Regions from separate parts of the Dactylosporangium sp. NPDC049742 genome, predicted to be linked through region 3. Evidence: riboswitches for the same ligand, from Rfam matches in the RefSeq annotation. Region 3 holds a riboswitch; each other region holds the start of a gene.
What was found. Region 3 has a riboswitch for cobalamin ahead of AB0J72_RS40670 (CbtB domain-containing protein). Riboswitches for the same ligand answer to the same signal wherever they lie in the genome.
Positions count from the first base shown of each region.

Region 1: it holds a riboswitch for cobalamin, as region 3 does, so the genes downstream of both, AB0J72_RS14140 (VWA domain-containing protein) here and AB0J72_RS40670 (CbtB domain-containing protein) in region 3, are expected to answer to the same signal.
Region 2: it holds a riboswitch for cobalamin, as region 3 does, so the genes downstream of both, bluB (5,6-dimethylbenzimidazole synthase) here and AB0J72_RS40670 (CbtB domain-containing protein) in region 3, are expected to answer to the same signal.
Region 4: it holds a riboswitch for cobalamin, as region 3 does, so the genes downstream of both, AB0J72_RS12770 (ribonucleoside-diphosphate reductase subunit alpha) here and AB0J72_RS40670 (CbtB domain-containing protein) in region 3, are expected to answer to the same signal.

Region 1 covers NZ_JBFANF010000009.1:23,705-29,253, forward strand. The annotation lists gene AB0J72_RS14130 (cobyrinate a,c-diamide synthase) at 1-316, opposite strand, end outside; gene cobO (cob(I)yrinic acid a,c-diamide adenosyltransferase) at 310-912, opposite strand; gene AB0J72_RS14140 (VWA domain-containing protein) at 915-2,984, opposite strand; cobalamin riboswitch at 3,023-3,216, opposite strand; gene AB0J72_RS14145 (hypothetical protein) at 3,279-4,115, shown strand; gene AB0J72_RS14150 (hypothetical protein) at 4,190-4,975, shown strand; gene AB0J72_RS14155 (hypothetical protein) at 4,989-5,369, shown strand; gene AB0J72_RS14160 (copper resistance protein CopC) at 5,394-5,549, opposite strand, start outside.
Region 2 covers NZ_JBFANF010000029.1:38,051-43,599, forward strand. The annotation lists gene AB0J72_RS30850 (S8 family serine peptidase) at 1-364, opposite strand, end outside; gene AB0J72_RS30855 (hypothetical protein) at 705-1,043, shown strand; gene AB0J72_RS30860 (roadblock/LC7 domain-containing protein) at 1,040-1,549, shown strand; gene bluB (5,6-dimethylbenzimidazole synthase) at 1,605-2,225, opposite strand; cobalamin riboswitch at 2,263-2,467, opposite strand; gene AB0J72_RS30870 (MBL fold metallo-hydrolase) at 2,696-3,436, opposite strand; gene AB0J72_RS30875 (helix-turn-helix domain-containing protein) at 3,507-4,457, shown strand; gene AB0J72_RS30880 (HAD family hydrolase) at 4,486-5,178, opposite strand; gene AB0J72_RS30885 (MFS transporter) at 5,248-5,549, shown strand, end outside.
Region 3 covers NZ_JBFANF010000046.1:92,227-97,775, reverse strand. The annotation lists gene AB0J72_RS40680 (hypothetical protein) at 1-360, opposite strand, end outside; gene AB0J72_RS40675 (hypothetical protein) at 463-1,509, shown strand; cobalamin riboswitch at 1,590-1,721, shown strand; gene AB0J72_RS40670 (CbtB domain-containing protein) at 1,758-1,973, shown strand; gene AB0J72_RS40665 (CbtA family protein) at 1,988-2,719, shown strand; gene AB0J72_RS40660 (XRE family transcriptional regulator) at 2,762-3,343, opposite strand; gene AB0J72_RS40655 (MFS transporter) at 3,403-4,803, shown strand; gene AB0J72_RS40650 (hypothetical protein) at 4,903-5,226, opposite strand; partial or broken gene AB0J72_RS40645 (transposase) at 5,223-5,549, opposite strand, start outside.
Region 4 covers NZ_JBFANF010000007.1:255,166-260,714, forward strand. The annotation lists gene AB0J72_RS12765 (beta-L-arabinofuranosidase domain-containing protein) at 1-2,106, opposite strand, end outside; cobalamin riboswitch at 2,381-2,598, shown strand; gene AB0J72_RS12770 (ribonucleoside-diphosphate reductase subunit alpha) at 2,773-5,076, shown strand; gene AB0J72_RS12775 (ribonucleotide-diphosphate reductase subunit beta) at 5,118-5,549, shown strand, end outside.

The DNA of each region.
Region 1 (5,549 bases), on a different contig from region 3:
CGGTGGAGCCGAGCTCGCCCGCGCCGGTGCGCCCGTCGAACAGGCCCATGACCCCCTCGACGACCGCGACGTCGGCGCCGGCGGAGCCGTGCGCGAACAGCGGGCCGATCCGCTCCTCGCCGACGAGGACCGGGTCGAGGTTGCGGCCGGGGCGGCCGGCGGCGAGCGCGTGGTAGCCGGGGTCGATGTAGTCCGGGCCGACCTTGAACGGCGCCACGCGCAGGCCACGGGCCGCGAACGCGGCGAGGAGCCCGGTCGCCACGGTCGTCTTGCCGTGGCCGGAGGCCGGCGCCGCGACGACGATGCGGGCTACCACTCGATGCCCTGCTGGCCTTTACGCCCCGCGTCCATGGGGTGCTTGACCTTCGTCATGTCGGTGACGAGGTCGGCGATCGCGACGAGGTCGGGGTGCGCGTCCCGGCCGGTGATGACGACGTGCTGGTTGCCGGGCCGGTCCCGCAGGGTGTCGACGACGTCGGCGACGTCGACCCAGCCCCACTTCATCGGGTACGTGAACTCGTCGAGCACGTAGAACCGGTGCGCCTCCGCGGCCAGGTCGCGCTTGATCTGCTCCCAGCCTTCGGCGGCCTCGGCGGCGTGGTCGCGTTCGGTGCCGGGGCGCTGGATCCAGGACCAGCCCTCGCCCATCTTCTGCCACACGACGGGGCCGCCCTTGCCGGTCTCACCGAGGGCCTTGAGGGCGGTCTCCTCGCCGACGCGCCACTTGGGGCTCTTCACGAACTGGTAGACGGCGATCGGCCAGCCGGCGCTCCAGGCGCGCAGCGCCATCCCGAACGCGGCCGTCGACTTGCCCTTGCCCTGTCCGGTGTGGACGGCCAGGATGTGCTGCCGGCGGCGCTGGCGGGTGGTGAGCCCGTCGTCCGGCACGCTCTCGACCTTGCCCTGCGGCATGTTCAGCTCCCCGTGCGGATCGTGGCGGTGGACAGTGCCGACAGCGGCAGGCAGTCGGCGGACAGGGCCCGGGCGAGGCGGCCGGCGAGGCCGAGCCGCACGGGGCCGGACTCGCAGTCGACGACGACCGCGGGGATGCCGGCGAGCGCGGGCGCGACGGTCATCGGGTCGGGGCCGCTGGTCGCGCGGCCGTCGGTGACGACGACGAGCAGCGGGCGGCGGCGGGCGTCGCGGCGCTTCTCGCCGTGCAGCGTGCGGGCGGCCTGGCGCAGTCCCGCCGCGAGGGGGGTCCGGCCGCCGGTGCGCAGCTCGGCGAGGCGCAGCACGCCGACCTCGTGGCTGGCGGTCGGCTCGAGGACCGTGGTGGCCTCCGCGCCGCGGAAGGTGATCATGCCGACCTTGTCCCGGCGCTGGTACGCGTCGCGCAGCAGCGACAGCACGGCCGTCTTCACGACGGTCATCCGCTGCCGGGCCGCCATCGACCCGGACGCGTCGACGACGAACAGCACAAGGTTGGCCTCCCGGCCCACCTTGACCGCCTCGCGCAGGTCGCGGGCGTGGACGCGGCGGGACCCGCGCAGCGCGGCGGCGCGCACGGTGTCGGGCAGGTGCAGGCTGACGAGCTTGCCGCTGGGCTGCCGGGACCGCACGACGCGGCCGTGCCGGCCGTGCGCGGGTGAGCGCCGGCCGGCGTGGGAGCCCTGCTGCCGGTTGGCCCTCCCACCGATCTTCAAGAGCCGCGTCTTGTACGGGGCCTGCGCGAACGCGAGGTCCCCGGCCGGGCCCGTGGCGGGGCCGGCATCCCCGTCGACGCCCGACGTATCGACCGACGTTTGTTCGGGGGTCGGGCGGCCACCCGGCTCGCCGGCCGGACCCGGCGAACCGGAAATGTCGGATGAGTCGGTAGAAGCGCTCGGCGGGGGCGGGCCACTGCCGTCAGCGCCGCCGTCGTCAGGTCCGCCGCCGTCCGGGCCGCCACCATCGGGGCCGCCGCTGTCAGGGCCGCCGTCAGGGCCGTCGGTGTCGGAGCCGCCGTCGTCGGAAGCGTCGTCCGGGCCGCCGAGCTCCTGGTCGAGGATCTCCTCCAGGCGCTCCTGGTCCGCGCCCGGCGGGTCCAGGGGGTCGCGGCGGCGCCGGTGCGGCAGCGCGAGCCGGGCCGCGTCCCGCAGGTCGTCCTTCGTCACGACGGTCCGGCCGTGCCAGGCGGCGACGGCGACCGCCGTGCGGGCCACGACGATGTCGGCGCGCAGGCCGTCGACCCGGTACGCGATGCAGATCCGCGCGATCCGGTCCAGCTGCGCGTCCGGCAGCGTGACCCGGGGCAGGATCTGCCTGGCGGCGGCGATCCTGCCCGCCAGGGCCGCGTCCTGCTCGACGTAGCGGGCGGCGAACCCGGCGGGGTCGTTCTCGTACTGCAGCCGCCGCCGCACCACCTCGGCCCGCGGCTCGACCGTGGCGGGCGCGGCCACGCCGACGACCAGGCCGAACCGGTCGACGAGCTGCGGCCGCGGCTCGCCCTCCTCCGGGTTCATGGTGCCGACGAGCAGGAAGCGGGCGGCGTGCTTGACGGAGACCCCGTCGCGCTCGACGTGGGCGCGGCCCATCGCGGCGGCGTCGAGGAGCAGGTCGACGAGGTGGTCGGGCAGCAGGTTGACCTCGTCGACGTAGAGAACGCCCCGGTGTGCGGCGGCGAGCAGGCCGGGCTCGTAGGCCTTCACGCCCTCGCCGAGGGCCCGCTGCAGGTCGAGGGTGCCGACGACCCGGTCCTCGGTGGCGCCGACGGGCAGCTCGACCAGCGCGGAGCGGCGCCGGGCGGCGGGCGTGCCGGCGGTGTGCGGGCCGTCGGGGCACGAAGGGTCGGCGGCCAAGGGGTCGCAGGCGAAGCGGCAGCCGGCGACGACGTCGACCTCCGGCAGCAGCGCGGCGACGCCACGCACGACGGTCGACTTGGCGGTGCCCTTCTCACCCCGGACGAGCACCCCGCCGATCGCCGGGGACACGGCGGTGAGCAGCAGGGCCAGGCGCAGGTCGGGCAGGCCGACCACGGCCGAGAACGGATACGGCGACGTCACGGGCACATCCTCCTCGAGCGGGTCCGCGCCCGCTGGGTCATGGAGCACGAGCGGCTGGAGTCTCCTGACTCCCGGATCGCCGCCATCCCCCGACCTTCCGGCTTGCGGCCGTGGCCCTTGCGCTGGAGGGTGGCTCCCCGGTCACAGTGGCGGGACCGTCCCAGATTCGCACTGGGTTCCTCCCTATGACCGCTCGGGGTTCATCGTGTCCCACGGCTCCCAGTGACGTCAACGTGACCCAAATCCTTCGGGCCGGGCACGACCGGCCGAACAGATGACATGTGGAGGAGCGTCGTGCACGCCGTCCTGTGCGTCGTGCTGACCATGGGTCTGCTCATCGCGTCGGTACGGCCGCGCCTGCCACCCCTGGCGCCGGAGACGAGCGTGGCGCCGCCGGGCACCCGGGCCATGTGGCTGTGGGAGCGGGAGAAGCCGGAGGCCGTCGTCGACTGGGCGAAGGCACGCTCGGTGACGACCATCTTCGCGTACTACGACCCGCGCGCCGACGTGACGGAGCTGACCCGGTTGCGTGCGCTGTGCGACGACGCCGGGATCGTCCTCGACGCGCTCGGCGGCGAGCCGGCCTGGACGACCGACCACGCGACCGCGCTCGCCTGGGCGCGGGCCGCCGCGGCGTCCGGCCTGTTCCGGGGGCTGCACGTCGACGTCGAGCCCTACCTGCTGCCGGCCTGGGAGGAGCGGCAGGCGGCGCTCGTACCGCAGCTGCTGCGGCTGCTGGACCAGCTGGCGCTGATCGGCCCGCCGGTCGAGCTCGACGTGCCCTTCTGGCTGCCGACGGTCCAGGCCGGCGGGGAGAACCTGGCCGACGCCGTGCTCGCCCGGGTCGACGGCGTCACGGTGATGAGCTACCGCAACACCGCGACCGGCGGCAACTCGATGCTCGGCGTCGCCGACGACCTGCTGCGGCGGGCCGGGAAGGCGGCGAAACCGGCCCGGCTGGGCGCGGAGACGCAGGCGCTCGGTGACTGCGCGTACTGCACGTTCCACGGCGGCACGGACAGCGCCATGCGGGCCACGCTCAGCGACGTCGACCGGGCCGCGCAGCGCTACGCCGCGTTCGAGGGAATCGCGGTGCACCAGTACGACACCTGGATAGCGCTCACCGGCTAGCTCAACCGGCCGCCGGCCCGGCCGATCTGGAATTCGTCACAGGCAGCCATCATCAACAGAGAAGGACCTCTCCGATGCGCCGTTCAGCCTCGATCGCCCTAGCTTGCGCCGCCGGCGCGGCCGCCATCCTTCCCGCCGCGGCGCCGGCCAGCGCCGCGACCCCGGACCTGGGCCTGGTGGTGCCGCTGCTCGCGCCGATGCTGCCGGGGCAGTCGGGCTGGGTGGGCACCCTGTGGGGCGCCGCCGGCGACGTCTGCGACGTGCGGGTCACCGCATCGGGGCCGGGTCTCACCATCACGTACCCGTCGAACACGCAGAGCTACTCGTCACTGTCGAAGGGTGACTCGCTCGCGGCCGGGCGCGTGGACTACATCGCGTTCAACATCAGCGTCGCCACGAACAAGCTCGTGTCGCTGAACCCGGTGACGCTGAACTACTCGTACACCGAGAAGGCCGACGGCGCGACCACCTGCACCGGCACGAAGCGCACCGGATCGCAGGTCGCGACCCTGCCGGTCGTGTCGGTCACCGGGGACGCCGTCACCCAGAAGACGTCGACGGTGACGGTGCCGAAGAAGACCCCGGTCTGGTCGCAGCTGGTGTTCCAGGCGCGCAAGGGCGGCGTCGACGACCTGCGCATCACCGTCTCCGGCGGCCCGACCGGCCTGGTCGTGAGCTACCCGCAGGAGCGCGCGTACACCCAGCCCAACCAGGCCGCGGCGCTGGCCGTCGGCACCGACGACTTCGCCGCCGTGAAGTTCGACGCCACGAACGTGGCGGTGGGCACCTACAAGCTGACGGTCAAGCAGACGTACGGCGGCATCACCGACACCAACGACCTCACGCTGGTCGTCGTCTGAGGAGGACGCTGACATGATCCGCTCGCGTGTGCTGCTCACCATCGCCGCCCTCGCGGTCACCGCCGGCCTGGCGGGCTGCGGCGACGAGGGCTCGAAGACCCCGGCGAAGATCTCCGCACCGTCGGCGGCCGGACCGTCCGCCAGCGCGTCGTTGACACCCGAACGGATGGAGACGATCTTCCTGGACACGACCGCGGCGCACCTGTGCTCGGTCCAGTCGCGGGTCTACACGGACCCGGCGGCGATGGCCGCCGCGTACGCCAGCAAACCCCTGTACACGGGGCTGGCCGACGCGCAGGTCGAGCAGTACCAGCAGCGGGTCGTCGCCGACCCGGCCTTCGCCGAGCGGCTCACCGCGCAGATCCAGGCGACCTGCGGGACCACCACCGGCTGACCGGTGCCGTCGCGGCCGTCCTCCTCAGCGGAGGGCGGCCTTGCGGCGTTTCTTCTCCGGCTGCACCGGCGCGCGCCGGGCGGCGAGCCCGATCATGAGGCCGACGCCCACGATGAGCAGCGCCGGGATCAGCCAGTCGGTGAGCACGAACGGCGTCTTCACCGGCGCCGGCGCCGACAC
Region 2 (5,549 bases), on a different contig from region 3:
TCGGCGGGTTGTTCTGGGTGTCGAGCACGGTGATGCGCTGGACCGCCTCGACCGACGCGACGGCCGGGTCTGCGGCCAGCCGCTGCGCCTGCTGCACGGACATGTTCGCCGAGAAGCCCCGCTGCACGCTGTCGAACACGTGCCGGGTCTGCCCGCCGAACCGGCCGGTGAGCCGCTGGGCCTGGGTGGCGATCGCGGTGGAGCCGTCCTTCAGCGTGACGATGTAGCGGCCTGCCACCGCGTCGGGACTGTCCGCGTACAGGATCGCGCCTTGCGCGACGGCCGCCGCCGGCGCGGCCACCGCGAAGGCGCCGGCCAGGGCCGCCACGAGCGCGGTGCCGGCCGCCGTAATTCGGTGGAACACGGTGAGACCTCCTCCGAGGGGATGCCAGCTCCGTGGCCGGGTCCGGTTGACGCCGACCCCGGAGGGCTGGAGCAGAAGGTAGGAGGACACGACCGGCGAAGGTCACCCCGCTGAACAGACGGCGACGATCTGCGCCGTCAAAACTGTTTATGAGTTGCGCGTGCTCACCGGCAGTGACCGGCGGATCGGTTGAGAAGTCAGCCGACGATGAGCCGACCGGCCAAAAGCTGCGTCGAATGGTGCGGGGAAAGATTGCTTCGTGCGAGGCTGGCCGCGGCACCCGCACCAGCTCAGGAGGCATGGATTGAGCAACAACCTGGACGTCGCGCTGAAGAGCGCGATGAACATCGAGGGGGCGTTCGCGGTCGCGCTCGTCGACTACACCAGCGGCATGACGCTGGGCACCCTCGGCGGCGGCGCCGACTTCGACATCACGGTGGCCGCGGCCGGCAACACCGACGTCGTACGGGCGAAGCTGCGCACCATCGAGATGCTCGGTCTCGGCGAGCCGATCGAGGACATCCTCATCACGCTCGACAGCCAGTACCACATCATCCGGCCGCTGCACTCCCGCAACGGCCACGGGCTGTTCCTGTACGTCGCGCTCGCGAAGGCGCGCGCCAACCTCGCGCTGGCCCGCCACCAGCTGCGCGCGATCGAAGAGGGCCTCGAACTGTGACGTCCAGCTTCTTCGGCGGCGCCCCCGACGCGGACGGCCTGCCGCGCAGGGAGAGCCTCGAGCCCGGCGGCGGCGGCGTCGGTCAGCTGCAGCAGCCGCGGCTGGGCGCGCGGCCGGAGCCGCTCGACGCCGCCCTGTCCCCGGTGCGCGCCGCGATGGCGGACCTGCGCCTGCGCGTGCCGGGGGTCCGCGGCAGCGTGCTCGCCGGCGTCGACGGCCTGCTGGTCACCTATGACCTGGGCGCGTACGACGCCGGCGGAGGCACCGAGCCGCACGACGCGGCCGCGCTGGCGGCGACGACGTTCGGCCTGGGCCGGCAGGTGGCGCTGGTGCTGGGGCAGTCACCGTTCCGGGACGCGACCATGCGCAACGACGGCGGCTACTTCACCGTGTACGCCGTGGACGGCAGCACGCTGCTCGCGGTGCTCGGCAGCGACGGGCTCAACGTCGCCCGCCTGCACCTGGAGGCCCGCCCGACCTGCCAGCAGCTCGCCGCGCTGCTCTGAGCCCCGCCCCGGCCCCGGTCCCGCCCGGCGCTGTGCCCGCCCCGCGCGGCGCCGGTCACCAGCGGTCGTGGTGCACGGCGTCGGCGAGCGGGGCCCGGCGGCGCCAGCCGTGCCGCTCCAGGTCGGGGACGGACTCCAGGTGGGTCACCGGGCCCAGGCACAGCCACGCGACCGGGCGGATGCCGGCCGGGACGCCCAGCAGCTCACGGACGAACGGCTCGCGGTAGAACGACACCCAGCCGACGCCGAGCCCCTCCGCGGTCGCGGCCAGCCACAGGTTCTGGATGGCGAGGCAGACGGAGTAGAGGCCGGCGTCGGCGATCGCGTGCCGGCCGAGGACCGCCGGGCCGCCGCGGCCGGGGTCGTACGTGACGACCACCGACAGGGTCGACTCCAGCACACCGTCGATCTTGATGCGGGCGAAGGCCGCGGCCCGGTCGGCGTCCAGCGTCGCGGCGAACGTGTCGCGTTCGGTGCGGACGTGGTCGTGGAAGGCGCCGCGCAGGGCGGGGTCGCGGACGAGGACGAAGTCCCACGGCTGGGACAGGCCGACGCTCGGCGCGGCGTGGGCGGCGCCCAGCACGCGGTCGAGGACGTCGCCGGGGATCGGCGCGCCGTTGAACTGGCCGCGCACGTCGCGGCGGCGGTGCACGACGTCGTACAGGTCGGTGCTCATCAGGGCAGGCTCCCGCTGCTCGTGGCCGCCCGTCACGGACGGCCGGTGACCGCGAGGCCGGTCTTCGGACTCTCGGATCAACGCCTGCACCGTCCGCCTTCCCAGCCCTGGGGCCAGTGACCGCGCACCGCTGGTGCGCATGGACGGCAGCTCCCCGATCACCGCGGCGGGCCCGTGCCGGATTCACACCGGCTTCCCGATTCTCCCCGGTCGCCCGGGGCACCTCGCTTCAGTTCGTGCCGTCCGGCAGCATACGCGGCGGCCCGGCCGGGCCGCGGCGATTGCGGACCGCCGGGGCTCAGGGCACACAGAGCCGGTAGTGGGTGGTGAGCCGGCCGTCCTCGACGAGGTGGAACGCGAGCGCCGGCGGCGGCCCGGGCCGGTCCCGGCTACCGCGGCGGGCGCGCGTCGGCCGCGGCGGTCTCGCGGCTACCGGGGTGGTGCGCGTCGCCCGCGGCGGTCTCGATGTGCTACCGCAGCAGGTGTGCGCTGCCCGCGGTTTCGAAGGCGGCGCGGACGTCGGCGATGCCTTCGGTGAAGTGGGCCCAGCTGTCGACGTGGACCGGGACCACGGTCTTCGCGTCCAGGAGCCTGGCCGCCGCCAGCATCCCGGCCGCGCCGAGGGTGAGGTCGGCGTCGCCGAGCAGCGCGGTGCGGGCCCGGCCGCCGAACAGGATCGCCACGTCGACGGACGGGAAGCGCTCCGCGACCGCGGCGACGACGTCCAGCGACGCGTTGTCGCCGCTGACGTAGACGGTCGGCAGGCCGTCGCCGTGCAGGACGAACCCGGTGACCGGGCCGGTGAGGTGCTCGGTGCCGTCGGGGCCGTGCTGCGCGGGGACGGCGGTGACCCGCACGTGGCCGTCGCCGCCGGGGCGGGGCAGGTCGGTGTGGGACCACGGCTCCAGGTCGGTGACCTGGCCGCCCAGTCGGGCGGCCGCCGCCGGGGTGCTGAGCACCACCGGTACCGACGCCGCGAACGCACGACCGAGGGTGTCGAGGTTGTCGGGGTGCTGGTCGTGCGAGAGCAGCACGACGTCGACGGCGCCGGCGTCCTCAGGGGTGCCGGCAGCGGGCTCGGTCTTGGTCAGCACGCGGCTGCCGAGCGGGTACTGCCCGGGCGGGTCGAACGTGGGGTCGGTGATGAACGTGACGCCACCGACGCCGAACACCACGGTCGGGCCGCCGAATCGCTGGAACTGCATCGTCATGGCTTCACCTTCGCCGGTCCCGGCGCCCGCCGGCAGTGGCTGGAACGCCATCCTCCGATACGATCGAGCCATGACGCGCTCGGCGACGACGGTCGGGGTGCTCATCGGCGACGGCGCGCCGATGCTGGAGGTCGCCGTGGCGCCCCGGGTGTTCGGCGTCGCGGCCGTCTTCGACGTGCGGACCGTGGGGGAGCACCCCGGCCCCCTGGCGACGACGGCCGGCATCGCCCTCACCGCCCCGCACGACCTCGACGACCTCGACACCGCCGGCGTCGTCGTCGTGCCCGGCTGGCGGGTGCCCGGCGGCGCGCCGGTCGCGCCCGGCATCCTCGACCGGCTCCGCCGCGCGCACGACGAGGGCGCCACCGTGGTCGGGCTGTGCCTGGGCGCGTTCGTGCTCGCCGAGGCCGGCCTGCTCGACGGCCGCCGCGCCACGACGCACTGGCGGCACCTGCCCGAGTTCGCTTCCCGCTTCCCCGCGGTCGACGTCGTCGAGGACGTGCTGTATGTCGACGAGGGCCCGGTCGTCACCAGCGCCGGCAGCGCCGCGGGCCTCGACGCCTGCCTGCACCTGCTGCGCCGCGACCACGGCCCGGCGCTCGCCGAAGCGGCCGCCCGCGCCCTCGTCGTCGCCCCGCACCGGGCCGGCGGGCAGGCCCAGTTCATCGAGCGCCCGGTCCCGCGGCTGCGCGCCGGCGACGCCGTGGGCGACGCGATGCGCTTCGCCCTGGAACACCTCGACGACCCGGCCCTGGACGTCGACCGCCTCGCCGCCACCGCCCACCTGAGCCGCCGCACGTTCGACCGCCGCTTCCGCCAGGCGACCGGCTCGTCCCCGCTGCGCTGGCTGCTCCAGCAGCGCGTCCTGCGCGCCCAGCACGTCCTGACCACCACCGACCTGGACATCGACGCGGTCGCCCGCGCGTGCGGCTTCACCGACGGCGTCGCCCTGCGCCCCCACTTCCGCCGCCAGGTCGGGATCCCGCCGCACTCGTACCGCGCCAGCTTCCGCACCCCCTGACGCCGCCCCGGCTCGGCGGTCCGGCGGCTCAGTGGGGGAGCAGGAGGGCGGGCAGCTCGCGCAGTGAGCCGATCCGGTGCGCCTCGCCGGGTGGGGCGGTGCCGGGGCGGTCGAGGTGGACGGCGCGCAGGCCGGCGGCGCGGGCGGGCAGGACGTCCAGGTCGTGGCGGTCGCCGACGCTCACGACGGTCTCCGGGGCGAGGCCCCAGCGGCGGCACGCCTCGGTGAAGACGGCGGGGTCGGGCTTGAACAGGCCGAGGGTCTCGGCGGTGTAGACGGGGCCGGCGAGGTCGCGCAGGCCGATGCGGGCGAGCTTGGCGGTCTGCTGCTCCTCGATGCCGTTGGTGAGGACGGCCGTGCGCAGTCCGGCCTGCCGGATCGCCGCCAGCGCCGGGCGGGCGTCGGGGTAGGCGGCCCACGACTGTTCGTACATCAGCAGAAAGCCGGAGAAGAGGGTGTCGAGCCGCCCGTCGTCCTCGCAGGGGGTGCCGACGGCGGCGAGGAAGTCGCGGAGCCGGCCGCGGCGCTGCTGCTGGAACGTGACCAGGCCGGCCCGCCACGCCTCGAGGTGCCGCTCCTGGACCGTCGCCCACAGGCTCCGGGTGCCGGCGTCCGGCTCGACCCCGATCGTGGGCAGCCAGCGCAGGAGGGCCGCGCTGACGGCGGCCTCGTGGTCGAGCAGGGTGCCGTCGAGGTCGAGCAGGACGCCGCACAGCTTCACGCCGCGCACTCTACGGGGTGACGTTCATAACCCTATTTCCTATCGGAAAAGCAGGTATACGATCGCCCGGTGGAAGGGGTCAGGGCGCGGTGGGTCGTCGCGGTCTGCCTCGGCGCCGGGTTCACCACGCTGCTGGACCAGTCGGTGCTGAACGTGGTCGTGCCCGCGCTGCGCGGCTCGCTGCACGCCGGCACCGCGTCGCTGCAATGGATCCTCGCCGGGTACTCGCTGACGTTCGGGCTGGCGCTGGTGCCCGCGGGGCGGCTCGGCGACCTGTACGGCAGGCGGCTGCTCTTCGTCGGCGGCCTCATCGTGTTCGCCGCGGGTGCGATCGCGGCCGCCACCGCCCGGCACGGCTGGGTCGTCGCCGC
Region 3 (5,549 bases):
GGACCTGGCCAGCCCGGCGAGCGCGACGAGCCGCCCGGCCTCCCAGTCCTCCAGCAGGAACCGGTCCGCGTAGCCGCGGATCTGCCCCTCCTCCAGCCGGGTGAGGGTGTCGACGAGCTCCGTGTTGATCCGCACCGTCCACGGGCCGAGGAACTCGGGGTCGTCGACGCCGCGCAGCGGCTCGTCCCGGCCGAACTCGCTCGGATCCCGCCCGTCGATCTCCGCGGCGAACTCCTCGACCTCCAGGATCCAGCCCTTGCAGTCGACATACGGCCAGTCGTTGCCGGCCGGGCCCAGATCGAGGTCGAGGGCGGCCAGCTCCTGCTCGGTCGCGGCGAAGTAGTCCATCATGACGCCCACGGGTCCGAGACTATCGTGACGGCTCGGTCCCGGCAGCGGTCAGCACGCATCCCGGGCCACCGGGGCAGCAGCGGCCAGGCATCGGCTGCTATACATGCCGGCGTGAATCGACGGCACACGGGGTTACTCGTCCGGATCGTCCTGGCAGGCGTCTTCCTGCTGGCCGGATGGCAGATGGTGGCGGCCGGCACGAGCACGGCCGCGCAGCGACAGCAGGAGTCGGCGCAGCGCATCTCGGACTACACGCCGACCTGCGACGGCAAGACGATGCGGCCGCGCGACACGTGCCTGGTCTTCGGCGGCAGCGGCGACGAGGGCGGCTCCTACCAGACGATGGTCGACCGGTACACGAGACAGAACTCCCCGGAGAAGCTCGCCGGCCGGGACCGGGCGTGGCGGACAACCGGCTCCGCGGCGCTGCTGCTCGGCGGGCTGGCGCTGCTGTACTTCGTGCTCTCGCTGATCGAGGTGATCCGGTACGGCGCCGACGAGCCGCAGGCGGCGATCGCCCCGTACCAGACCCGCTTCTTCATCTTCGTCGTCACCGGCGTGACCGCTGTGCTCGGGTGGGGCACGGCCTTCACCGACGGCGGGACCGGCGCGTGGATCGCGGGTATCGGCGGCACGCTGATCTGCCTGATCTCGGGCGCCGGGTTCGTGTCGTCGGTGCGGACGCGGATCGGCCGGAAGCGGTGGGCGAAGCGGCGCGGCTACACCTTCGAACACTCCAACCCCACGCTCGCCCAGCGGCTCGGCTGGTCGCAGTCGCAGCCGTCCGCGGGCGCCGTCGTCAGCGGCACGTACCGCGACCGCGCGTTCTACGTGTTCGACTTCACCGAGAAGGACAACCGGCACACCGCGCTGGTGCTCGCCCTGCCGGGTGACGTGCCGAGCCTGTCGGTGCAGCCGAAGGACAAGGTGGGCGCGCGGCTGACCGGCGGCACCGACCCGCACTGGGCGGACCACGGCCCGCAGGTCGTCGCCGCCGCCGACAAGCACTACCCGTGGGCGTTCATGGCGAACGGCAGGTCCGTCTGGGCGAAGTACGACGAGTTCCTCAGCCCCAGCGGCGCGTCCCTCGACCGGCGGCTCGACGGACTGCACAAGGTCGGCACCGACCTCGTCGCCCTCACCCCGCCGAGAACTTGATCACCCCGGCCCCGGGCGCCGGCCGCGCTGACCAGCGGCGCGGCGCCCACCGGCGGGCTGACGGAGGCGCTGTCCGATTGACACGCCGGAACCGCGTCCGTACCGTCCGAAACATACACGTGACAGTGAACGGAAGCCGGTGCAAGCCCGGCACGGTCGCGCCGCTGTAACCACGCAGGTGGGAGTCAGACCCGGGCACGGTCACGACAACGCTCGATGGGACGCGAAATCCCGCAGGAGGCTGCATCATGGCAACGATCTCGGCTCTTCCCACCCCGGCCACCGCACCGGCCCCGATCCCGCTGCGGCAGATCCTGCCGTGGGCCACGTTCGGCGTCGTCCTCGCCGTCGTCCTGCTCTACTTCGTCGGCGCCGAGCAGGGCATCACCTCGGTCGTCTCGGGTTCGACGGTGCACGAGTTCGTCCACGACGGCCGGCACCTGCTCGGCTTCCCCTGCCACTGAACCGGGGCGCCAGCATGTTGAGTGCCCGGACGCTCCTGGTCCGCGGCATGATCACCGGCCTGGTCGCCGGTGTCGCCGCGTTCCTGTTCGCCTACCTGTTCGGTGAGGGCCCGATCAACGACGCGATCGCGTTCGAGGAGGTCCACGCCACCGACCATGAGCACGGGCCGGTCAGCCGGACCGTGCAGAGCACGCTCGGCCTGGCCACCGCCTCGGTCGTGTACGGCGTCGCCATCGGCGGCCTGTTCGCCATCGCGGTCGCGGTCACGCTCGGGCGGATCGGCCGGATCAGCGCCCGCGCCACGGCCGCGGTCGTCGCTCTCGCCGGGTTCGTCGGGGTGGCGCTCGTGCCGTTCCTGAAGTACCCGGCCAACCCGCCCGCGACCGGCAACCCGGACACGCTGCAGCAGCGGACCGGCCTGTACTTCCTGATGATCGTCATCGGGGTCGCCGCCGTGCTCGGCGCGATCGTCGTGAGCCGGTCGCTGCAGCCGCGCTTCGGCACGTGGAACGCGACGATCCTCGCGGTCGTCGGCGCCGCGGTCGTCGTGGGTGTCGCGATCGCGCTGCTGCCGGCGGTCAACGAGGTGCCCGACGGGTTCTCGCCGGTGTTGCTGTGGCGGTTCCGGCTCGCGTCGCTCGGCACCCAGGCGGTCACCTGGGCCACGCTCGGCCTGCTGTTCGGCTACCTCACCGAGCGCAGCCAGCGCCCGGTCGTGGCCGACGCGCACCCGGTCGCGGTCTGACCTGTTCGTTGCTGAAGGCGGTGGGGCGTTGCCCCGCCGCCTTCAGTGTTTCCCGGCGCGGGGTCTCGCGCGCACCCGCGCCTTCTCTCCCTGGGGCCCGAACATGTGCAGGACCTCGACGGTCTGCTCGCCGGCGGGGCCGAACCAGTGCGGCGTGCGGGTCTCGAACTCGGCGACCTCCCCCGGCCGCAGCGTCAGCTCCTGATCGCCGAGGATGAGCCGCAGCTCGCCGGCGAGGACGTACAGCCACTCGTAGCCCTCGTGGGTGACCAACCTGGGTTCGCCCGGTTCGAGCACCTGCTTGAACACCCTTACCGGTCCCGGGTAGCGCGTCAGCGCGACGACCACGCTGCCTCTCCGGTTTCGCTGGGGCTTCAGGTGTACGCGGGGATCCCCCGTCGCCGGTGCCCCCACCAACTGGTCGAGGGCCACCTGATGCGCCTGGGCCAGTGGCAGCAGCAGGTCCAGCGTCGGGCGGCGCTTCCCGGACTCGAGCCGCGACAGCCCGCTGACGGAGATGCCGGTCCGCGCCGACAGCGCCTCGAGGGTCAGCCCCCGCCGGCGGCGCAGCTCCCGCAGCCTCGGCCCGATCCCGTCGATGAGCCGCTCCACCTCGGCGTCCATTTTGCAATCTTCGCAAATTCTCTGCGGCCTGCACGGGGTGCGCGCCGATCATCGTGGCCATGGACACCGCACGGCGCTGGACCGTTCTCGCCATCTGCTCGACGAGCCTGTTCCTGGTCGGGCTCGACACCACGATCGTCAACGTCGCGCTGCCGTCGATCGGCGCCGGCCTGCACGCCGGCACCCGCGGCCTGGAGTGGACCGTCGACGCGTACACCCTGGTCCTGGCGAGCCTGCTCATCTCCTCCGGCGCCCTCGCCGACCGCTTCGGCCGCCGCCGGATCTTCCAGATCGGACTGGTCGTCTTCGCCCTCGCCTCGGTGGCGTGCGCGGCCGCGCCGTCCCTCGGTTGGCTCGTCGCCGCCCGCGTCGTGCAGGGCGTCGGCGGCTCGATGCTCAGCCCGGTCGCCCTCGCGATCGTCGTCAGCGTCATCACCGACCCGAAGGAGCGCGCCCAGGCGATCGGCGTGTGGGCCGCGATCTTCGGAGCCAGCATGGCCGCCGGCCCCGTCGCGGGCGGCGCGCTCGTCTCCGCCCTCGGCTGGCGGTCGGTGTTCTGGGTCAGTGTGCCGCTCATCGCCGCGGTCCTGGCCCTCACCGCCGTGTACGTGCCGGAGTCCAGGTCCCCGCAGCCCCGCCCGGTGGACGTGCCCGGGCAGGCGCTGCTGGTCGCGCTGGTCGGCGGGTCCGTGGCCCTGCTCATCGAGGCGCCGCACGCGGGCTGGACCGCTCCGGTTCCGGTGGCTCTGGCCGCGGTCACCCTGGCCGCCGCCACCGGGTTCGTGGTCACGTCCCTGCGTCGCCGGTCGCCCCTGATCGACGTCCGCCTCTTCCGCCACGCTCCCTTCACCGCCGCCGTCCTGGGCGCCGTCGTGCTCTTCGCCGGGCTCAACCTGACGCTGCTGCTGAGCACGCTTTACCTGCAGCACACCCGCGGCCTGTCACCCGCCGCCGCGGGGCTGGTCACGCTGCCGATGGCCCTGGCGGCGACGGTGTGCGCGCCGCTGTCCGGCTACCTGGTCGGCCGCGCGGGCCCACGCCCGCCGCTGCTGCTCGCGGGCGCCTTCGTCCTGGCCGGCGGCCTGTGCCTGGTCACCCTGTCCGACCACACCGCCCTGCCGGTGCTGCTGCTCGCGTTCCTGCTGCTCGGCGTCGGCATCGGCTTCGCCAACACCCCGATCACGAACACCGCCGTCGCCGCCCTCCCACCGTCCCGCTCGGGCGTCGCGGGCGGCATCACCTCCACGGCCCGCCAGTTCGGCGCGGCGCTCGGCGTCGCGGTTGCGGGCGGCCTGGTCGCGTCGTCCTCCCCCGCGGACCTGCCCGCCGCGTCCCGGCCGGGCTGGCTGCTGGTCGCCACCTGCGGTGCCGTCCTGCTCGCCGTCGCCAGGCTCTCCCCCACCTTGCGAACCACCCCACAACCCACAACCCGCCCCGCCACCGCGACCAGCCGCGCGTAGGACACCCCCGCACCGCCCCACGCCCGACCACCAATTACCTGCAACCAATTACCGGCAATCGCCTACGAGTAATCGTCAGCAGTCGTGGATCAGCGGACCTCAACTCGACTCGTGTTCGAGCAGCTGGAGCGCGTCGAGGGCGTTGAGACTTGCATCGTAGCCTGGCGACCGCTGGGAGCCGGTCACCAGCAGGAGCGCCCGCATGCCCGGGTGATCGGGGTCGTAGAGATCGTTCTGACCATCGTCGCCTGGGATGGCGTTGGGCTGGACCTCGATCTGGTACGGCGGAGCCTCGGCGCGGTAGTAGATCCCCCGGTAGTCGCTCTCGTGCTCGACAAAGATCAGGCCGAGCCGGTCTGCGACGATGCGAGCCAGCTCGGCGGCAGAGCGCACGTCCGCGCCGTAGGTGTCGTAGACGGTCATGGTCGAGCCGCCACTCGCCCGTCGCCGAAGGCGGCCCCGGCGCGGCTACACGGTCCCTCGGTCACACGGCCATGGTGCCGGACGTTGGCGAACATGGACTCGACCGGGCTCGAGGTGCACAGGTGCACCCAATGCTCGGCCGGGTAGTCGTGGAAACGGCCGCAGCACGTCGAGATCGTCGGTGATGTTCGCGACCGCCCTGGGAAAACTTTTGTGCACCCGTTCGCGCTGCTCACGGGTGCCTGGGAAGACCTCGCGCAGCGCTGCCCAGCACCCCGGCGCACCGTCACCGGCCGCGGGCGCCGCAACGCGCATGCCCCGGT
Region 4 (5,549 bases), on a different contig from region 3:
GTTCTGGATGCCGAGGACTTTGCCGCTGTTGATGTTGCGCAGCCGAACGGCGCTGCCGTCGACGACGACCTCCCAGTTGTGGTCGGCGGTGCCGTTGTCGGTCCACTGCAGCGCCAGGCCGCCGTCGGCGGTGGACATGTTCTGGATGCCGAGGACCAGCCCGCTGGCGGCGTTCACCAGACGGTGGTCCGGCGAGCTGGTGGAGGCGCCGTTGGCGCTCCAGTAGACGGTGTAGTTGAAGCCGTGGGCGTCCTGGAAGGCGCCGAGGCCGACGTTGGTGCCGTTCGCGGTCGCGGTGAACGCGAGCGAGCTCGTGCTGGTCCGCGTGATCGACGAGGTGTTCAGCGCCGGCAGCGCGGACAGCGTGGTGTTGCCGTAGTTGCCGGCGAGCACGACCGGGCCGTAGGTGACGGCGACGACGTTGGCGTTGTCGTTGGCGGGGCGGACCGCCACGGCCATCGGCAGGCGGACGGTGACGGTGTCGCCGGAGGTCCATGACCGGGTCAGCGCCGCGTAGGTGCCGGGGGCCGTGGCGATGTTCTGCACGGTGCCGTTGACGCTGACGGTGGCGCCGGACGTCCACGAGGGGATGCGGATCCGCATCGTCCACGACCCGCCGACGCTGCCGGTGACCTGCAGCGTGGTTGTGTCGCTGACCGGGTAGCTGGTCGTCTGCGTGACCGTGATCCCGCGCTGGCTCCAGGTGAGCACCGACGGCGCGAACAGGTTCACCGTCAGCGTGGTGCCGTTGTAGAAGTAGATGGACTCCATCAGCTTCGTGTTCGTCTCGACGCCGGTGCCCTGGCAGCACCAGAAGCTGTCGTAGTCGGTGCTCCACGTGCCGCCGCCCCACGCCGGGCCGACGCCGCGCCGGCCGCCGGCCCGCAGCGGGGTGAAGTAGGTGACGTGGCCGTGGCTGTCGGCGGGGTTCTGGGCGCCGATGAGGTGGTTGAGCAGCGCCCGCTCGTAGAAGTCGAAGTAGCCGGCGTTGTTCGGGTCCAGCAGCCAGAGCTCCTTCGTCAGTTTCAGCATGTTGTACGTGTTGCACTGCTCGGCCGTGTCGTTGGTGAGGAAGCCCGCGATCGCGTTCGGGCCGCGGAAGTGTTCGGCCTGGCTGTTGCCGCCGATGACGTACGTGTGGGCGTTGACCGCGATGTTCCAGGCGTTGACGGCGATGTCCCGGTAGCGGGTGGTGCCGGTCGCCTTGTACTCGCGGGCGGCGCCGATCCACTTCGGCACCTGGGTGTTGGCGTGCAGCCCGTTGAGCGCGTCGGTGTTCGAGGCCAGGGGGTTGAAGACGGCGTTGTGGTCGAAGCGTTGCGCGGCGGTGAGCCAGCGCGCGTCGCCGGTCTGCTGGTACAGGTCGGCGAGGACCGCGTTCATGCCGCCGAACTCGACGCCCAGCGTGGTCTGCATCTGCGAGGCGGACAACCGGCCCGTGCGCCAGTCGACCCAGCCGGCGAGGGCGAGCAGCACGTCCCGGGCCTGGGTCGAGCCGATCAGGCGCCACACGTCGAGCAGGCCGGCGAGGGTCTTGTGGATGCAGTACCAGGGAACGTTGCCGTTGCTCAGGTTGCCGGCTTCCAGGGCGGTGAAGTCGGACTCCGGGAAGCCGGACAGGTAGCCGGTGTTGAAGCCGGCGGCGGCGTTGTTGGCCTGGCAGGCGGCCATCGCGGCGACCATGGCGTTGGCCTTGTCGCGGCAGGTGGTGTCGCCGAGCACGGCGTAGGCCTGGGCCCAGGCGGTCAGCAGGTGGCCCTGCATGTGGGTGCGGAACGGGAAGTTCGGCGCGTCCCAGCCGCCGGTCGCGGCGGCGCCGGCGGTGGACAGCCGGTGGTTGGCCCGGAAGTTGTAGACGAGCCGGTTGACGTCGACGAAGCGCAGGTAGGCCAGGGTCCGGTTCTGGTTGTCCAGGAAGCGGCCGGTGCTCAGCCGCACCTGCCCGAGGTCGAACGCGTAGGCCGAGACGCCGATGTCGGCGCGTGCCGGGGCGAGGGCGGCGCCCGCGGCGGTCGGGGCGCCGAGCAGGGGCGCGGCCGCCGAGGCGGCGGCGACGGCGCCGGTGGTCTGCAGCAGCCGGCGGCGGCTGACGCTGGGGTGGGGCATGGGGTGTGATCCTTTCGAACCGTGACGGCGGCGGTGGCTCTGTGAGCGTTAACATGCCTGCGCGACGCGCCCGCACTACGGGGGTGACGAGTGAAGTGAGCGCTAACATCGCGGCGGCATGACGAGACTGCCAGAGGAATCGGCAACCTTCAAGGGCTCGGGCCGGTCCCGCGACACGTCGGCACGGCTGTCACGGGACGGCCGCCCGCGGAATGTGAAGATCACAACACGCCGCACCGACATGTGGTGTGTGCAATTCCCGGCGACCCTAGATATGGTGCTCGACGCAGCTGGTTCGAGCCGGTCCCCCAGCGGGGCCGGGTCGAGGCAAGAGGGAACCCGGTGCGAGTCCGGGACTGCCCCGCAGCGGTGAGTGGGAACGACCGCCGTCGAGCACACTGGGCCATCCGGCCTGGGAAGTGACGGCCAGTAGGCGACCATCCGTGGTCACGCCCGCGAGTCCGAAGACCTGCCAGCGCGCCACGCACACCCTGTGCGTGGCGGCTTCGAGGCCGCGCGGGACGGCCGACGCCACCATGAACGGTTCACGGCCGGGCGACCCGCCGTGCGCGCCGTTCGGCGTCCCCGCGACCTCGGATCCACTGGAACGAGCTCGCGAGGAGAGAGCCAGTGACGGTCACGACGGCGGAGCCACGCCGGCATGCGATGCGGGTCCGCAACCGCGACGGCGACCTGGAGCCGGTCGACGTCGGCAAGATCGTCAAGGCGGTCGAACGGTGGGTCGGCGGCCTCGACGAGGTCGACCCGCTGCGGGTGGCGACCAGGACGATCAGCGGCCTGTACGACGGCGCCACCACCGCGGAGCTGGACAAGCTGTCGATCCAGACCGCCGCCGAGCTCATCGGCGAGGAACCGCAGTATTCGAGGCTCGCGGCGCGGCTGCTCGCCGCGTACGTCGGCAAGGAGGTCCGCGGGCAGGGCGTGGCCGGCTTCAGCCAGTCGATCCGCCACGCCCACGGCCTGGGGCTGATCGGCGACGAGACGGCGGCGTTCGTGGCCCGCCACGCCCGCGAGCTCGACGACGCCGTCGACCCGGACGGTGACCTGCGGTTCGAGTACTTCGGGCTGCGGACGGTCGCCGACCGGTACCTGCTGCGCCACCCGACCAGCCGCCTCGTCGTGGAGACGCCGCAGTACTGGCTGCTGCGCGTGGCCTGCGGGCTGTCGCGGACGCCGTCCGAGGCCGTCGGCTTCTACCGGCTCATGTCGTCCCTGGCGTACCTGCCGAGCTCGCCGACGCTGTTCAACTCCGGCACCCGGCACACCCAGATGTCCTCCTGCTTCCTGGTCGACTCGCCCCGCGACGAGCTCGACTCGATCTACGAGCGCTACCACCAGGTCGCGAAGCTGTCGAAGTTCTCCGGCGGCATCGGCATCTCCTGGACGCGGGTCCGCGGCCGGGGCGCGCTCATCCGCGGCACCAACGGCAGGTCCAACGGGATCGTGCCCTTCCTGAAGACCCTCGACGCCGGGGTCGCGGCGGTGAACCAGGGCGGCCGGCGCAAGGGCGCCGCGTGCGTGTACCTGGAGCCGTGGCACCCGGACATCGAGGAGTTCCTGGAGCTGCGGGACAACACCGGCGAGGAGTCCCGGCGCACGCACAACCTGAACCTGGCCAACTGGATCCCGGACGAGTTCATGCGCCGGGTCGAGGCCGACGCCGACTGGTCGCTCATCGACCCGTCCGACGCGCCGGAGCTGCCCGACCTGCACGGCGCGGCGTTCGACGACGCCTACCGCGCCGCCGAGCAGCGGGCGGTCAGGACGGTCAAGGCCCGTGACCTGTACGCCCGGATGATGCGCACCCTCGCCCAGACCGGCAACGGGTGGATGACGTTCAAGGACCGCTCCAACGCGCTGTCGAACCAGACCGGTTCGCCCGGCAACACCATCCACCTGTCGAACCTGTGCACCGAGATCCTCGAGGTCAACAGCGACGACGAGACCGCCGTGTGCAACCTCGGCTCGATCAACCTCGGCGCGCACGTCACCGCCGACGGCGTCGACTGGCAGCGGCTGCGCGACACCGTCCGAACCGCCGTCGTGTTCCTCGACCGGGTCATCGACATCAACTACTACCCGGCGGCGCAGGCCGCCGCGTCGAACCCGCGCTGGCGGCCGGTCGGCCTCGGCCTGATGGGCCTGCAGGACGCGTTCTTCACGCTCCGGCTGCCGTTCGACTCGGAGGCGGCGCGGGACCTGTCCACCCGGGTCCAGGAGGAGATCCTCCTGACCGCCGCCGAGACGTCCGCCGAGCTGGCGGAGCGGTCCGGCCCGCACCCGGCGTTCGCCGAGACCCGCGCGGCGCGCGGCGAGCTGCACCCGGACCTGTGGGGCGCCACCCCCGCACAGCCCGGGCGGTGGGCGGCGCTGCGGGCCCGGATCGCGGCGCACGGACTGCGCAACTCGCTGCTCGTCGCGATCGCGCCGACGGCGACGATCGCCTCGATCGCCGGCTGCTACGAGTGCATCGAGCCGCAGGTGTCCAACCTGTTCAAACGCGAAACCATGTCCGGCGAGTTCCTGCAGGTCAACACCTACCTGGTCCGGGAGCTCAAGGCCCGCGGGTTGTGGACGGCCGCGGTCCGCGAGCAGATCAAGCGGGCCGAAGGGTCCGTGCAGGCGGTCGACGGCCTGCCCGAGGACGTGCGCTCGCTGTTCCGCACCGCGTGGGAGCTGCCCCAGCGGGCCCTCATCGACCTCGCCGCGGCCCGCGCGCCGTACATCGACCAGTCCCAGTCGCTGAACCTGTTCCTGGCCGCACCGACGATCGGCAAGCTGTCCTCGATGTACCTGCACGCCTGGAAGAGCGGGCTGAAGACCACCTACTACCTGCGGTCCCGGCCGGCGACCCGGATCCAGCAGGCCACTGTCTCCCTCGTCGCGCCGCCCGCCGAGGCCGTCGCCTGCTCCCTGGAAAACCCCGAGTCGTGCGAGGCCTGCCAGTGACCACCATCCCCGAACCCCGTCTCGGCGCCGACATCCGGCCGATGCTGCTCGACCCCGGCATGGACCTCACACTGCGGCCGATGCGGTACCCGCAGTTCTTCGACCGGTTCAAGGACGCCATCAAGAACACCTGGACCGTCGAGGAGGTCGACCTGCACAGCGACCTCGCCGACCTGTCCAAGCTCTCCCCCGCCGAGCGGCACCTCGTGTCCCGGCTGGTCGCGTTCTTCGCCACCGGCGACACGATCGTCGCCAACAACCTGGTCCTCAACCTGTACCAGCACATCAACAGCCCGGAAGGGCGCCTCTACCTGTCCCGGCAGCTGTTCGAGGAGGCCGTCCACGTCCAGTTCTACCTGAACCTCCTGGACACCTACGTCACCGACGACGCCGAACGGACCGCGGCGTTCGCCGCCGTGGAGAACATCCCGTCGATCGCGCGGAAGGCCGAGTTCTGCTTCCGCTGGATCGAC